4 regions of the Micromonospora sp. NPDC047527 genome follow, and region 2 is predicted to be linked to each of the others. Evidence: riboswitches for the same ligand, from Rfam matches in the RefSeq annotation. Region 2 holds a riboswitch; each other region holds the start of a gene.
What was found. A riboswitch is a leader RNA that binds a small molecule or an ion and turns the genes downstream of it on or off. The one in region 2 is predicted to bind cyclic di-AMP.
Positions count from the first base shown of each region.

Region 1: another riboswitch for cyclic di-AMP. It lies ahead of ABZ808_RS10165 (NlpC/P60 family protein); the one in region 2 lies ahead of ABZ808_RS06965 (transglycosylase family protein).
Region 3: another riboswitch for cyclic di-AMP. It lies ahead of ABZ808_RS12340 (hypothetical protein); the one in region 2 lies ahead of ABZ808_RS06965 (transglycosylase family protein).
Region 4: another riboswitch for cyclic di-AMP. It lies ahead of ABZ808_RS15090 (C39 family peptidase); the one in region 2 lies ahead of ABZ808_RS06965 (transglycosylase family protein).

Region 1 covers NZ_JBEYTK010000002.1:299,341-302,995, forward strand. Annotated here, with positions in the region: gene ABZ808_RS10160 (N-acetylmuramoyl-L-alanine amidase) at 1-1,085, opposite strand, end outside; cyclic di-AMP (ydaO/yuaA leader) riboswitch at 1,320-1,455, shown strand; gene ABZ808_RS10165 (NlpC/P60 family protein) at 1,532-2,509, shown strand; gene dcd (dCTP deaminase) at 2,573-3,151, opposite strand; gene ABZ808_RS10175 (pyridoxamine 5'-phosphate oxidase family protein) at 3,229-3,655, shown strand, end outside.
Region 2 covers NZ_JBEYTK010000001.1:1,557,553-1,561,207, reverse strand. Annotated here, with positions in the region: gene htpG (molecular chaperone HtpG) at 1-1,009, shown strand, start outside; cyclic di-AMP (ydaO/yuaA leader) riboswitch at 1,229-1,401, shown strand; gene ABZ808_RS06965 (transglycosylase family protein) at 1,403-2,077, shown strand; gene ABZ808_RS06960 (hypothetical protein) at 2,165-2,515, opposite strand; gene dinB (DNA polymerase IV) at 2,642-3,655, opposite strand, start outside.
Region 3 covers NZ_JBEYTK010000002.1:744,689-748,343, reverse strand. Annotated here, with positions in the region: gene ABZ808_RS12345 (YibE/F family protein) at 92-1,459, shown strand; cyclic di-AMP (ydaO/yuaA leader) riboswitch at 1,626-1,756, shown strand; gene ABZ808_RS12340 (hypothetical protein) at 1,761-2,780, shown strand; gene ABZ808_RS12335 (carbonic anhydrase) at 2,854-3,567, opposite strand.
Region 4 covers NZ_JBEYTK010000003.1:451,689-455,343, reverse strand. Annotated here, with positions in the region: gene ABZ808_RS15100 (CDP-glycerol glycerophosphotransferase family protein) at 1-233, shown strand, start outside; gene ABZ808_RS15095 (alpha/beta hydrolase) at 242-988, opposite strand; gene ABZ808_RS15090 (C39 family peptidase) at 1,113-1,949, opposite strand; cyclic di-AMP (ydaO/yuaA leader) riboswitch at 2,193-2,334, opposite strand; gene ABZ808_RS15085 (hypothetical protein) at 2,621-3,382, opposite strand; gene ABZ808_RS15080 (hypothetical protein) at 3,536-3,655, opposite strand, start outside.

The sequences.
Region 1 (3,655 bases), on a different contig from region 2:
GTGCCCTGCGCGGCGAAGCCCTCGTGTTCGAGCCCGATCGACTTGGCGTTGACGTACCAGTTGCCGGCGTGCCAGGCGACGTCCTTGGTCCTGACGTGCTGGGCGATGTGCCCGTCCACCGAGCGCAGCGAGTAGTGCCAGCTCACGTACGTCGGGTCCTGGACGAGGTTCAGGGTGGTCGCCCAACTCGCCTCGGTGTCGTGGATGACGATGTATTCGATCTTCTGCCGGGCGGGCCGGTCGGAGAGGTCGTGGTTGCCGTAGTCCCCGTCGCCGAACGCCTCGTACGGCGCGGGAATCCATTCACACGAGATGGTGCGCGGGCACTCCAGACCATCCGGGCGGGCGAGCTTGCGCAGACCCAGCCGGTCCAGCCAGGAACGCTCCGGCCGTACCGTGCGGGCTGGCAGCGTGACCCGCTGACCGTCGTCGGTCACCCGGGACTCGCCCGCGCCGATGGTGGTGAAGACCTCGTCGGCGAAGGCCGCCGCGGCGTCGGCGCTGTCCGCGCCGGCGTAACGGGCCACCGCGCCGTACCAGGCGGACGGGTCGCTGCCGGCGCCGACCGGCGCGCCCAACTCCCGTTGGTACGCCGCCAGCAGCGCCGCCCCGCCGCGGATGTTCACGTTGGCGTCGGTGCGTAGCGAATCGGGGGCCGCGCCGGTCAGCGCGGCGGCGGCGTCCACGGTCTGCAGGGCCGCGCTGGGCGGCTCGGAGTCTGCGGTGTGGCGGGGTGCCAGCGTGGTACGCGAGTCGTCGCCGCGCGGGTCCTCGGTGCCGGCGTCGTGGTGGCCGCGTCCGGGCAGGGCGGTCACGTGCCGGGCGTCGGTCAGGTGCATCGGGCCGTAGCCGCCGCTGGTGCTCGGTGTGCCGGCGTTGCTGTCCCAGCGGGACTCCAGATAGGAGACGCCGAGCAGCACGGCGGTCGGTACGCCGTACTCGCTGGCTGCGGCGGCGTACTGCTGCTGGCGGTCGGCGGTGGGTGCGGCGGCGGCCGGACCGGCGGGCAACGGTAGTGCGGTCGCGGCGACCACGGCGGTGACCAGCAGTGCGTGCCGGCCGGACGACAGGGTTGGATGGCGCATCGAACCCCCTAGATTGCGTGGGTAAGGGTGAGGCCACCCTCCCGCCGGCCGGGAGTCGGCGTCAATACCTTTCCTCGTATGGACACACTCAGAAGGAAACTTTCGCCCACGGTCCGTGACCCCTCCGGATCGGTACGGAGTGTCACGGCCCCACGGGTTGCGGATTGGTAACGGCCGTCTCTACTCTGGTCATTTGTCGGCCCGGTGGCAGGTCTGCCCGTCCCGGGCAGTAACGGACCGACACCGCCGAGTCGCTTCCGAGCGAGCCGGGGACCCAGGTTCCTCGGGGTGAATCCGCAGTCACTGCGGTAGGGCGCCGACTTCCCGCCCGAACCCGTCAGCTAACCCGGTAGGCGGTCAGGAAGAAGGAGTACGGAACCCCGGTGGCACTTCATGCCCCGCGGCCGTCGTCCGGGCGGTCGGCGTCAGCCGACCCGACACCGACCGTGCCGCGTCCACGCTGGTCCCGCTTCACCACCGCCTTCGCCGCCCTGGTCGGCGCCGCCGTTGTCCTGACCGGCAGCGCCACGGCGGCCCACGCGGACCCGTCCGTCGCCGAGATCGAACGCCAGATCGACGCCGACTGGAACAAGCTCGAACCGATCATCGAACGGCACAACGCCACCCGCACCGACCTGGCCGCCAAGCGCAAGCAGGCCGACGCCCTGGCCGCCCGGATCGCTCCGCTGGAGCGCCAGGTCGACGCCGCGATGGACAAGGTCAGCGCCCTGGCCGTCCGCGCGTACATGGGCGAGAACGTCTCCACCGTCAACGCCATGCTCGGCAGCCGGTCACCCAGCGAGATGGTCGGCCAACTGGAGATGCTCGACCGGTTCGCCCACAACCAGCAGCAGGACGTACAGCAGGTGTCCGACCTGCGTGACGAGCTGGCCCGGCAGAAGGCGCCGCTGGACGAGATGGTGGCCCAGCTGACCCTGACCGAGGCGCAGTTGGCGGCGAAGAAGAAGCAGATCAACGGGGAGATCGACCGGCTACAGAAGCTGCGCCTCAAGGTGTACGGCAACGGCGGCGGCGGTCCGCTGCGTCCGGCGCCCTGCCCGGCCAGCTACCCCGGCGGCGGCGCGGGCACGGCGGTCAAGTTCGCCTGCGCCCAGATCGGCAAACCCTACGTGTGGGGCGCCGAGGGCCCGAACTCGTACGACTGCTCCGGGCTGATGCTGGCCGCGTGGGCCAAGGCCGGGGTGTCCCTGCCGCACAACGCCGCGCAGCAGAGCCGGGTGACCAAGGACGTCAGCCGCGCCGATCTGCGCCCCGGTGACCTGGTCTTCTACTACAGCGACATCCACCACGTCGGCATGTACGTCGGCAACGGCTGGGTGGTGCACGCGTCCCAGGCCGGTCAACCCGTCAAGATGAAGAAGGTCGACGACGGCCCGATCCACAGCTACGGCCGCCCAGGCTGAACCTCTGCTGGTCGAGGGCCCGTCGCGATCCGTCGCGGCGGGCCCTCGTCGTTGACCCGACCCTCAGCGGGTCGGCCAGGCCCGCCAGTTCTGCCAGGAGCGGCTCGGCGTCGGCCCCCGCTGACCCTGGTAACGCGAGCCGTAGACCACCGAGCCGTACGGGTGGTCGGCCGGCGAGGAGAGCCGGAAGATGCAGAGCTGCCCGATCTTCATGCCCGGCCAGAGGGTGATCGGCAGGTTCGCCACGTTGGACAGCTCCAGCGTCACGTGACCGGAGAAGCCCGGGTCGATGAAGCCGGCGGTGGAGTGGGTGAGCAGGCCGAGCCGGCCCAGGCTGGACTTGCCCTCCAGGCGGCCGGCCAGCTGGTCGCCGAGCGAGATCACCTCCAGCGTCGAGGCGAGCACGAACTCGCCCGGGTGCAGCACGAACGGCTCGCCGTCGGGCACCTCGACCACCGAGGTCAGGTCGTCCTGCTGCATGGCCGGGTCGATGTGCGTGTAGAGGTGGTTGTTGAAGACCCGGAACAGCCGGTCGAGTCGTACGTCGATGCTGGACGGTTGGACCAGAGTGGGCTCGAAAGGGTCCAGGCCCAGCGCGCCGGCCTTGATCTCGGTGACCAGGTCGCGGTCGGAGAGCAGCATCGGACCACCATAGCGAGGCACGCGGTGACCAGCGTGTCGAGGTCGCTCTTCGTACATTTGTTCGATAGAATGCCGGCATGGCTTCCTGGTCCGATTTCGCCGCCGACGAGCCCCGACTCGCCGACGGGATCCGCGTTCTCCTGCAGCAGTACGGGCCGGGCTTCGGCTACCTGGCCACGGTCCGCGCCGACGGCGGTCCCCGGGTCCATCCGGTCTCCCCGGTCATCACCGACGAGGGTCTGTTCTGCTTCATCATCGACTCGCCGAAGCGCCGTGACCTGGAGCGGGACGGCCGCTATGCGCTGCACTCGTTCCCACCGGAGGAGAGCGACGACGAGGCTTACGTGGCGGGGCACGCCTGGCCGGTGACCGATCCGGCGCGGGTGGCCCGGCTGGCGCAGACCGCCCGAGCGGAGCCGCAGGTCGACTGGCGGCTCTTCGAGTTCACCGTCGACGTGGCGATGCTGACCCGCCGCGAGCACCACATCACGGGCATTCCTGGTC
Region 2 (3,655 bases):
AGGCGTCCAGCTCTACGTCAAGCGCGTGTTCATCATGGACGACTGCGAGGCGCTCGTCCCGACCTACCTGCGCTTCGTCAAGGGTGTGGTCGACGCGCACGACCTGTCGCTGAACATCTCCCGGGAGATCCTCCAGCAGGACCGGCAGATCCAGATCGTCCGCCGCCGCCTGGTGAAGAAGGTCCTCGCCGCGGTCAAGGACCTCAAGGCCAACCACGCCGAGCGCTACCGGACCTTCTGGACCGAGTTCGGCGCGGTGGTCAAGGAAGGCCTGATCGACGACACCGACAACCGCGACACCCTGCTGGACATCCTGTCGGTGGCCTCCACCCACGACCCGGCGGAGCCCACCGACCTGGCCGGTTACGTGTCCCGGATGAAGGACGGCCAGAGCGACATCTGGTACGCCACCGGCGACTCCCGGGCCACCATCGAGAACTCCCCGCACCTGGAGGCGTTCCGGGCCAAGGGCCACGAGGTGCTGCTGCTCACCGATCAGGTCGACGAGGTGTGGGTCGAGCGGGTCGGCGCGTACGACGGCCGGCCGTTGCGGTCGATCGCCAAGGGTGAGGTCGACCTGGACACCGACGAGGAGAAGCAGCAGGCCGAGGCCGAGCGCGAGCAGCAGCGGCAGGAGTTCGCGGCGCTGGTGGACTGGCTGGGCACCACCCTGGCCGACAGCGTCCGGGAGGTCCGCCTGTCGTCGCGGCTCACCACCTCACCGGCCTGTGTGGTGGGTGACGCGCACGACCTCACGCCGACCCTGGAGAAGATGTACCGGGCGATGGGGCACGAGATCCCATCGACGAAGCGCATCCTGGAGATCAATCCCGGTCATCCTCTGGTCGCCGCGCTCCGCAAGGCCCACGAGCAGGGCGATTCCGCCGAAACCCTCACCGAAACCGCCGAGCTGCTGTACGGCCTGGCGGTGCTCGCCGAGGGCGGTGACCTGGCCGACCCGGCCCGCTTCACCCGGACGCTCGCCGATCGGCTGGCCCGTACCTTGTAGACCGTTTTCTCCGGCCGGCGGCCGCCCGAACAGTCGGGCGCCGCCGGCCGCTTCAGTCGACCTGATCGGAAACGGTCCATCGTGGTCACTTCACAGGTCGGCGGGGTTCGCAACCGCTGAGCGCGCCGCTCAGCGTGGCCCGGTGAAGAACTTCACAGCGGTTGGGCGATCGTCATCGACCGTGCCTAACGTCGGTCGGGTTCGCCACAGCGGACGCCACGGCCGGCAACGCCAAATCCTGCCCCCGGTCGTCGGAACCCAGTCACCCGGGCAGGAGCGGGGGACCCAACGTTCCTCGGTGCATCGTCACCTCGGGGTGAAGCCGCCACCGCGCGGCCGGGCTCCTCGGCCCGAACCCGACAGCTCACCTCGCCGGCGTGGAGGAAGCTCACCATGACGTCTGTCTACACCCCCCGTCATCGACGGGTCACCACCCGCCGCCTCGCCGTCGGCACCCTGGCCGTCGGCGCGGTCACCGGCGCCGTCGCGCTCTTCGGGCCGGCGGCCCCGGCGCAGGCCGCGGTCAACTGGGACGCGATCGCCAAGTGCGAGTCCGGTGGCAACTGGAAGATCAACACCGGTAACGGCTACTACGGCGGTCTGCAGTTCGCGCAGAGCACCTGGGCCGGTTACGGCGGCAAGAAGTACGCCGCCCGCGCCGACCTGGCCAGCCGCGGCGAGCAGATCGCCATCGCCGAGAAGGTGCTCAAGGGGCAGGGCATCGGCGCGTGGCCGACCTGCGGCAAGAAGGGCGGCTCGTCGAGCGGCTCCGCCACGAAGTCGACGAAGTCCACCTCGAAGTCGTCGAAATCCACGTCGAAGTCCGACAAGACCACCAAGCCCACCCAGCGGTCGTCGCGCGGCGAGCAGCCGGCGACCCGCAACCACGAGCGCACCACCCCGGCGGCCAGTGGCGACACGTACGTGGTGAAGCCGGGCGACACGCTGTCCGAGATCGCGCAGAGCCACCGGCAGGCCGGCGGCTGGCAGGCCCTGTACGAGCGCAACCGGCAGCTGGTCGGTGCCGACCCGGGTCTGATCTTCCCGGGTCAGCGGCTCAGCCTCTGACGGTTGACACACGAACGCTCGGCCGGGTCACCGGCCGAGCGTTCGTGTGTGTCGTGCTGTCAGCCCGGATGCCCGTGCGGGCCGCCGTCACGCCGCCGAGACGGACGCCTTCGGCCCTCGCTGCGACGCCGCCGGGCCGGCGTTCCAGCCCCAGCGGGGGGCGGGCACGGCGGCCTCCCCGGGACGGTCCGCGCCGCCGTCGATGGGAGCCTCGGCCGAGTCGTGGTTGCTACGGGACAGGCGCAGCGACTGCTCGGCGCCGTTGCGGGCCGCGCACGGCCAGGACTGCCCGGCGCACTGGAGGTTGCGGCAGAGACCCTCGTCGTCCGGCTCGTGGGCGCTGAGCACATCCACCGCCAACTGCCAGAGCAGAGGGTCGGTCACGTCGTGCGGGCGTTCGGTGCGACGGCTCGGTCGGTTGCTGGTGTCGTCGGACATCGTGTGGGTCCCCCCTTGTCAGGCTGTACCCCCCAAGGGTCACCTGTCAGCCGCTGGCTAAACCGCCGACCTGCTGTGATGTGTCTCCGATCGCAGCTTGAGCAGGTGGAAAAGCACGCGGACCGGTCAATCTGGCAGCCGCGGCATCTCGACGCCCGGGTCCCGGCCGAGCAGCACCGCGCGGGTGAGCGCCGTCGACCCGAACCGGTCACGGACCGCGTCGACCGCGGCGTCCAGGTCGGCTCCCGGGGTGGCGTCGAACGGCAGCTCCGGTTGAACCGGGTTGTCGTCGAGGTTGCCCACCGACACGCCGATCAGCGTGACGCCCCGCCGGCCGACCTCCGGCAGCGCCGTCCGGAGCAGCGCCCGCGCGGCGGCCAGCAGGGGTGTGGTGTCCGCGGTCGCCTTGCCCAGGGTGTGCGAGCGGGTGGCCCGGGTGTAGTCACCGAAGCGCAGCCGCAGCATCACCGTGCGCCCGGATCGACCGGCCGCCCGCATCCGCCGGGTTACCCGGTCCACCAGGCCCGCCAGGATGGCGTCCAACTCCGCGGGCGCGTGCGGGGTACGACTCAACGCGTGCTGCGCGCCCATCGAGCCGCGCCGTCGGCCGACCTGCACCCCCCGCGGGTCACGATTGTGGGCCAGGGCGTGCAGGTGCCGGCCGGCGCCCGCCCCGAGCAGGGACACCAGCGCCGCCTCGCCGAGGCGGGCCACCTCCCCGACGGTACGGATCCGCCGCTCGCGCAACTTCGCGGCGGTGACCGGGCCGACGCCCCAGAGCCGTTCCACAGGCAGCGGGTGCAGGAACGCCAACTCGGCGTCCGGCGCCACCACCAGCAGCCCGTCCGGCTTCGCCACCCCGCTGGCCACCTTCGCCAGGAACTTCGTCCGGGCCACACCCACCGTGATCGGCAGGTGGACCTGTTCACGGACCTCCCGGCGAAGCCGCTCGGCGATGTCGGCCGGCGCCCCGGCCAGCCGGCGCAGGCCACCCACATCGAGGAACGCCTCGTCGATGGAGAGCCCCTCGACCAGCGGTGTGGTCTGCCGGAAGATCTCGAACACCGCCCGGCTGGCCCGCGTGTACGCCGACATCCGGGGCGGCACCACTATCGCGTCCGGGCACAGACGACGCGCCTG
Region 3 (3,655 bases), on a different contig from region 2:
CATCGCGCCTCTCGCAGCCGTTTCCCTGTCAACGGTGAACCGACCGGTCCGCTGACACGTACCCCGCACCGGATCGTTGGGAGTTCTCGCATTGGGTTCCGACCACAGCCGTTCCGCTCCGCCCGCCCCGCCGGGGGTGCGACGGATCCTCGTCGCGACGGTGGTGCCGCTCTTCGTGGCCACCGTCCTCGCCGCGGTGGTGCTCTGGCCGCGCGACGGGTCACCGCGCGCCGGTGGCGAAGCGGACGTGCCGCGATACCACGGCACGGTGACCCGGGTGGTGACCGAGCCCTGCCCGCCGGCGGCGAACCCCGAGGGCACATCGGCCGCCGGGGACGGGCCGTGCGGCACGGTGGACGTACGGGTGGAGGACGGGCCGAGCGCTGGGCAGCAGGTCCAGACCCCGGTCCCCGCCGGGCCCGGAGCGCCCCGGGTGGCGGTGGGCGACGAGGTCATCATGGTCGAGTTGACCGATCCGACCGATCCCGCCGCCAGCAGTTGGAACATCGCCGAGCACCAGCGGGGAACGCCGCTGCTGTGGCTGGCGGTGGTCTTCGCCGCCGCGATCGTCGCGTTCGGCCGATGGCGGGGCCTCGCCGCGCTCGCGGGGCTGGCGGCCAGCTTCGCGATCCTGCTCACCTTCGTGCTGCCGGGCATCGCCGCCGGGGGGTCACCGCTGCTGGTGGCGGTGGTCGGCGCCGCGCTGATCATGTTCGTGGTGCTCTACCTGACGCACGGGGTCACCGCGCAGACCTCGGTCGCGGTGCTCGGCACCCTGGGCAGCCTCATCCTCACCGGCGTACTCGCCACCATCGCCACGGCCGCCACCCACCTCACCGGCTTCGGCAGTGAGGAGGCGACGACGCTGTCGATGTTCCAGGGCGACGTGGACCTGCACGGTCTGCTGCTCGCCGGGATCATCATCGGGTCGCTCGGCGTGCTCGACGACGTGACGGTCACCCAGGCGGCCACCGTCACCGAGTTGGCGAACGCCAACCCGGGGCTGACCCGGTTGCAGCTATACCGGGCGGCCACCCGGGTCGGCCGCGCCCACATCGCCTCCACGGTCAACACCATCGTCCTGGCGTACGCGGGCGCGTCACTCCCCCTGTTGCTCCTGCTCACCGCCGACTCGCGGCCGATCGCGCAGATCCTCACCAGTGAGTTCCTCGCGCAGGAGATCGTTCGCAGCGCGGTCGCCACACTCGGCCTGATCGCCGCCGTGCCGCTGACCACCGGGCTGGCCGCGGTGGTGACCGCGGCCGGGCGGTCGGATGCCACCCCGTCCGCCGATGCTCCCGCCCCGCGCCCCCGACCGGACCGGGCAGAGGCACTGGCGGCACTCGGCTCACCGCGAACGGATCGACCCGACGGGCCGGACCAGACGCGGACCCCACCCCCACCCACCGCCACCGATCCGTGGCCGCAGTCGAACAGGAGCACAGATACGGCATGGTGACACTCCTCAGCGTGACCGGATCGGGCAGTCGTCCTGGAGGCCACGTCACTGGTCACTCAACGCCATGGCGAAATGACGCTTTTGGTGGGCATCCAGGCGTAGCTCACCCGGTCGACTCTCGGGTAACCTCGCTGCCGGTTACCGATGTAGGCGCGAAGCGGCGCCTGCGGTGCCACCGCCCAATCGCCAACCGGCGAGCCGGGGACCCAGGCACGTGGGGTGAATCCGCAGCAGCGGTAGGGGCCACTTCCGCCCCGAACCCGTCAGCTAACCCGGTCGGCGGTCGACGGAAGGGAACATTGTGACGGCACCCCTACGCCGCTGGTTGACACCCGTGGTGGCCGTGATCGCCGCACTGACCGTGCTTGCCGGGCCCCTCCCAGCCCACGCCGCCCCGGCGACCCCCACACCGTCCGGGCACGAGGAGGACAGCGAGCCAAAGCTGCTCAACGACGTCATCGAGCAGGCCAACCGCGACTACTCCGCCGCCAAGTCCAAGTTGGACAAATCCAAGAAGCGGCAGTTGGAGCTCGCGATAGAGGTCGACCGGGCCAAAGCCGACCTGGAGGCGCTGGCCCCGCAGGTCGGGCAGATCGCCGCCCAGTCGTACCGGACCGGCCGGATCGGCGCGATCGCGATGCTGCTGGAGAGCGACGCTCCCGACTCGTTCGTCCAGCGCGCCGCGACGCTCGACGAGATGAACATGGTCAACGAGAAGAAGCTCGCCGAGGTCAACACGGTCAAGGCCCGCGCCGAGCAGGCCAAGCTGGCCCTCGACACGGAGGTCCGCGAGCAGCAGAAGCAGACCGCACTGATGGCGAAGCGCAAGAGCGAGGCGGACAAGGCGCTCTCCCTCGTCGGTGGGAAGGGCTTCACCGGCGGCCTGGTGGATGCCACCTCGCGGGTCGCGAAGATCGGCCCGGGTCGCACCGCCGACGGTGACTGGAAGCCGCAGTCGTGCAGCGAGGACGACCCGACCACCTCCGGCTGCGTCACGCCCCGCACGCTGCACGCGTACAAGGAGGTCAAGCTGGCCGGCTTCAACCGCTTCGTCGGCTGCTACCGCCCCGGCGGGCCGTGGGAGCACCCGAAGGGCCGCGCCTGCGACTGGTCGCTGCAGAAGAGCGGCTTCGCCCCGTGGCACAACGAGGACACCCGCAAGTACGGCAACAACGTCGCCGCGTTCCTCATCCGTAACGCCGACCGACTCGGCATCTACTACGTGATCTGGAACCGACAGATCTGGTTCCCGGCGACCGGGTGGAGTTCGTACAGCGGGCCGTCGAACCACACCGACCACGTCCACATGTCGCTGCTCTGACCACGCCTACAGCAGTCGACGAGGGCCGCCCCGCATCGCGCGGGGCGGCCCTCGTCGCGGGTCTCGGGCTACGTCAGGCGGCGGCGGGCGCCGCCGGGCCGTCCGGGGCGGCGGGCACGTCGAGCGTCGCGGCACCGGCCGGTACGGGGGTCACCGGACGCACTCCACCTGCGGCGAGGCGGTACGACACTCCCACCACCGCGCACCGCCCCTGCGCCACCGCGTCGGCCAGCACCGGCGACTGCCCGAGCAGCGTCTCGACGGTCTGTGCGATGTGGATGTCGACGATGCCGTCGATGTCGTCCACTCCCTCGGCCGTGGCTCGCCGCAGGCTGGGCAGCACCGCGTCGACCACCGTGCGCAGATGCCCTCCGGGTGAGGTGCCGGTGGCGGCCGTCTCACGGGCCGCCTGCACGGCACCGCAGGAGTCGTGGCCGAGCACCACCACCAGGGGGGTGCCGAGCACGGTCACCGCGTACTCGACGCTGCCCAGCACCTCCGGGCCCACGATGTGCCCGGCGGTGCGGACCACGAAGAGGTCACCCAGGCCCCGGTCAAAGATGATCTCGGCAGCCAACCGGGAGTCGGAACAGCCGACGATCACCGCGAACGGGTGCTGGCCGTCGGCCACCGCGGCCCGATGCTCGGCGTCCTGGTTGGGGTGGCGCGGAGCCCCGCTGACGAAGCGTCGGTTGCCGTCGGCCAGCTCGGCGTACGCTCGGGCCGGCTCGCTGAGCGCCGATGCCCGCTCGGTGGCCCGCTGCGGGCCCGGCTGCCCACCGGGCATAGCGGAACGGCTCATCCCCGCACCTCGTCTCCACACATTTGACCTGCTCAACCCGCACATCGGCCGGACCGGCGGCGGGCGCTGGCTC
Region 4 (3,655 bases), on a different contig from region 2:
TGGCCGGGTCGGGCTACGTGCTGCGGCGGGACATGTCGAACGCGGTCGAGGTGCTGACCTCGCTGCTCGACACCGACCCGCTGGCCGAGGCGCGCTGGGCCACCCGCCGACGCTACCTGGGCGACTTCCCCGCCGACGCGTACGCCGAGGCGTTCCTGACCGCCGCCCGCCGGGAGCTGGCGCCGACGCACCAGGCGACCGAACGGCCGGCGCAGCTCACTCCCCTGACCTGACCCACCGCTCAGCGATACGCGTCCAGCAGCGCCAGCACGGCCGCCGGGTCCTCCACGTGCGCGTTGTGCCCGAGCCCGGGCAGCGTGGCGACCGGCACGCCGTACTCCTTGAGCTGCGCGTCGGTGACCATCGGGTCGTGCTCGCCGCGCGCCAGCACCACCGGCACGTCGGTCGCCGCCAGCAGCGCGGCGAGATCGGGCTCGCCGACGGCGAACGCGCTCGTGTCCATCGCGAGGCGCCACCGACCGTCGACCTGGCGCAGGCCGGCGTCCACCATCGGATCGTCCGGTGGGACCAGGCCGGCCAGGCCGGCGACCCGCAGGTAGCGGCGGGCCGCCTCGGCGCGGCTGGCGAACCAGCTGACCGGGCGGGCGGCGAGGTCGACGGCGCGGGTCAGCTCGTCCGGTGACCAGACGGCCTTGATGCCCAACCCGACCACGGCGTCCACCGGCGTCCCGGCCGCGCGGGCGGCCAGCGCCAGGCCGACCACCCCACCCAGCGAGTGCCCGAGCACCACGATGCGGTCACCGGGCGCCAGAGCCTGGGCGACCCGCTGGGCGAAACCGCTGAAGGAGTACGACGGCAGCGGGGCCGACCAGCCGTGGCCGGCGAGGTCGGGTGCCAGCCACCGCCCGGGCCAGTGCTGCTCCAACAGTGGCGCCCAGGGCAGCCAGACGTCACCTGTCGCCCCCATGCCGTGCAGCAGAAGCAGGACCGGCCTACGGTCGGCGTGACCACCCGATTCATCCACCACGGCCGCAGTCTCCCACGGTTCGCAGCCCGCGACGAGAGCCGTCGCCCCGGCATCGACGAAGACGCCGCGGGCGCCGGCCCCTCGTGGGGGTCGGCGCCCGCGGCGTCTTCGGACTCCACCTGGGTCAGGCGGAGTAGCCCCGGGTGGCGATCCAGTTGGCCAGGTCGATCGTGGTCATCCAGTACTCGGCGTTTGCCGCGTCGGCCGAGTCGGCGATCCGCACGGTACGGCCGTCGTCCTTGTAGCCCACCACCGCGACGTAGTGCCCGCCGCCGTAGGAGTGCCAGCCGCCGTTGGTGTCGACGGCGTCCCCGGCCACGTTGGCCACCACGCCGCGACCGTCGGTGATCGCGGTGACGACATCAGCCTGGAGGCGGTCCATCTGGGCCGGGCTGGGCGAGCCGGCGAACATCCGGGTCTGGTACGGAGAGCCCTTGACCTCGGCGTTGAGCACCCGGGTGGTGTCCAGGGCCGAGTTGGTGCCCATCTCGGTGGTGCCCAGCTCGGCGCCCAGCTGATTCTGGGTGCGGTTGATGCCGGCGGCGCTGAGGGCGTTGCGGGTGGCCGCAGGGCCGCAGTTGTAGTACGTGTTCTGCACCTGGTAGTCGTAGTCGAGCACCTTGGTGGCGGGTGGCTTCGGTGCCGCCTTCTTGGCGGTCACGTCCGGGTCGCTGCTGGCCTTGGCGGCGGGCGACGCGGCGCTGGCGGACGGGGCGGCAGTGCTCGGGGCGGTGCTGGCCGAGGGGGACGGGACGCGGGCCTCGCTGCGGGAGGCGGCGGTGTCGCTGCGCATCTCGGCGACCGTTGTCGCGGTGTGCTGGCTGGCCGGGGCGTCATCGCCGCCGGCAACCAGGGTGCCGGTGGTGGTCGCGATGGCGAGGGCCGCGACGGAGGCGGCGGCGATCTGGTACGGACGTTCGGTGGCGAGACGACGCAGCTGACGCTGCAGGGTGTGCTTCACGGTTCCTCCACGGTTCGGGGGGAGAGCGGCACACCGGGGCAGCCCGATATTCGGGCAGGCGCCAGCGCGCGGACCGTGGTCCGCGGATGGTGAACCGCTCAGGGGAACGCCCGGCGCGGCCGGGCGGGAAAGGCGGTGACCCGGGGGGTCAGCTCACCGTCACGAGACGGACAAGCGCGGGTACCGCTACGCCGTGAAGGCGGAGGAATGGCCGAGGGGTGCAGGGGTGCTGCATGAGGATGGAACTCCTTCCGACACCGCCTACCGGGTTAGCTGACGGATTCGGGCGGGAAGATCGCCCTACCGCGGGCCGTGGCTCGCGGATTCACCCCGGACTTACTGGTGGGTCCCCGGTTCGTTGATCACGATTGAGCGGGTCAGCGCGGCGTCGCCACTTGCGATCGATTACCGCACCGGACGGGACGACACTACTGGCCGGCCTGAACCCTGCCAAGCCTGGTTCAGCTGCGTAAACCTCAGGCGGCGCGACAATTTCTGGGCGTATTGCCACTGACGTGACTCGATAGGACGAGCGGTTACGGCGGCACCTCAGGTCGACAAGCGGACAGGTCGTCGACAATGCCGACACATCCGCGCGAACAATCCGGCCGAACGCGTCAGCCGCCCGGTTTCCGGAAGGTGTGACCGGGCTCACCGAATATTCGGGGCGTTCAGCCCACCCGGGCCGGACGCCAGCGCGCCGCAGCAGCCGGAAGGGCCGCCACCCGCACGGTTCGGCGGGGCATCGCCCGGGTCGGCCGCAGCCGAGCCGCCGCCGCGTACGCCTCGTCGGCCAGGGCACGCGCCGAGGACGCGGCCAACTCGGCGTCGCGCCACGCCAACCGTTCCCGCGCGGCGGCGACCTCGTAGTCGGCCCGCCTCGCGTTGCGGATCGCCCGGTGGAGCAGCGCCTCCTGCTCCACCGGGTGCCGGCGCGGATCCCAACCGTGCCGGTGGCCGAACACGTCGCTGAGCTGCCGCATGGCCAGGTCTCCCCGCCAGTGCGCCGCCATCGCCGCCTGGTGCAGGTAGCGCTCCCGGGCCGCGTACTCGGTGGGCGTGCGGGGCGTACGCGGGGTGGGCAGCGCCCCGGCGCCCGCGAACCGACGGGCGGCGGCGTCCGCCTCGTCGTACCTGATCCAGGCCTGCTCCACCTGCTCCTGAGCGGTCAGCCAGTCGGCGCGCCGACGGCGGGCGGTCTGCGCCGCGCCGGCCGCGGCGACGGCCACCTCCTCGGCGTACCGGCGCAGGTCGGCGGCCTCGGCGGCGGCCAACTCCCGGGCGGTGGGCGCCGGGTCGACCGCCGGGGTGTCCCGCTCGGGACGGGCGACCAGGACGGCGAGCACGGTCAGCGCCAGCAGGAGCAGGGCCGACCAGATGGCGACGGCCTGCGGCACCTCGGTCAGGAACTGGTAGAAGACGACGGTCTCCATGGTCGGCACCTCGGCAAGAGAGCGTTGCGATGGGAAGCCGCACGACCGTCCGGGCCAGGGCGGGCCACGGGTCGGCGGGGTGCGGAGCGGTGTGTCGACAGGTGCGGTGGCGGGACGGGCGTCCCGCAGGGCTCGGGACGGGCGTCCCGAGGGTCAGCGCCCGGGTGGGTCGCGAGGACCCGCGCTGGCCGGGTCGTCGGCGCGGGGCAACCGGTCGGCGGCCGGGCCCACCGGCAGCAGCCCGACCGCGGCGGCGGGCAGGGCACCCTCGCC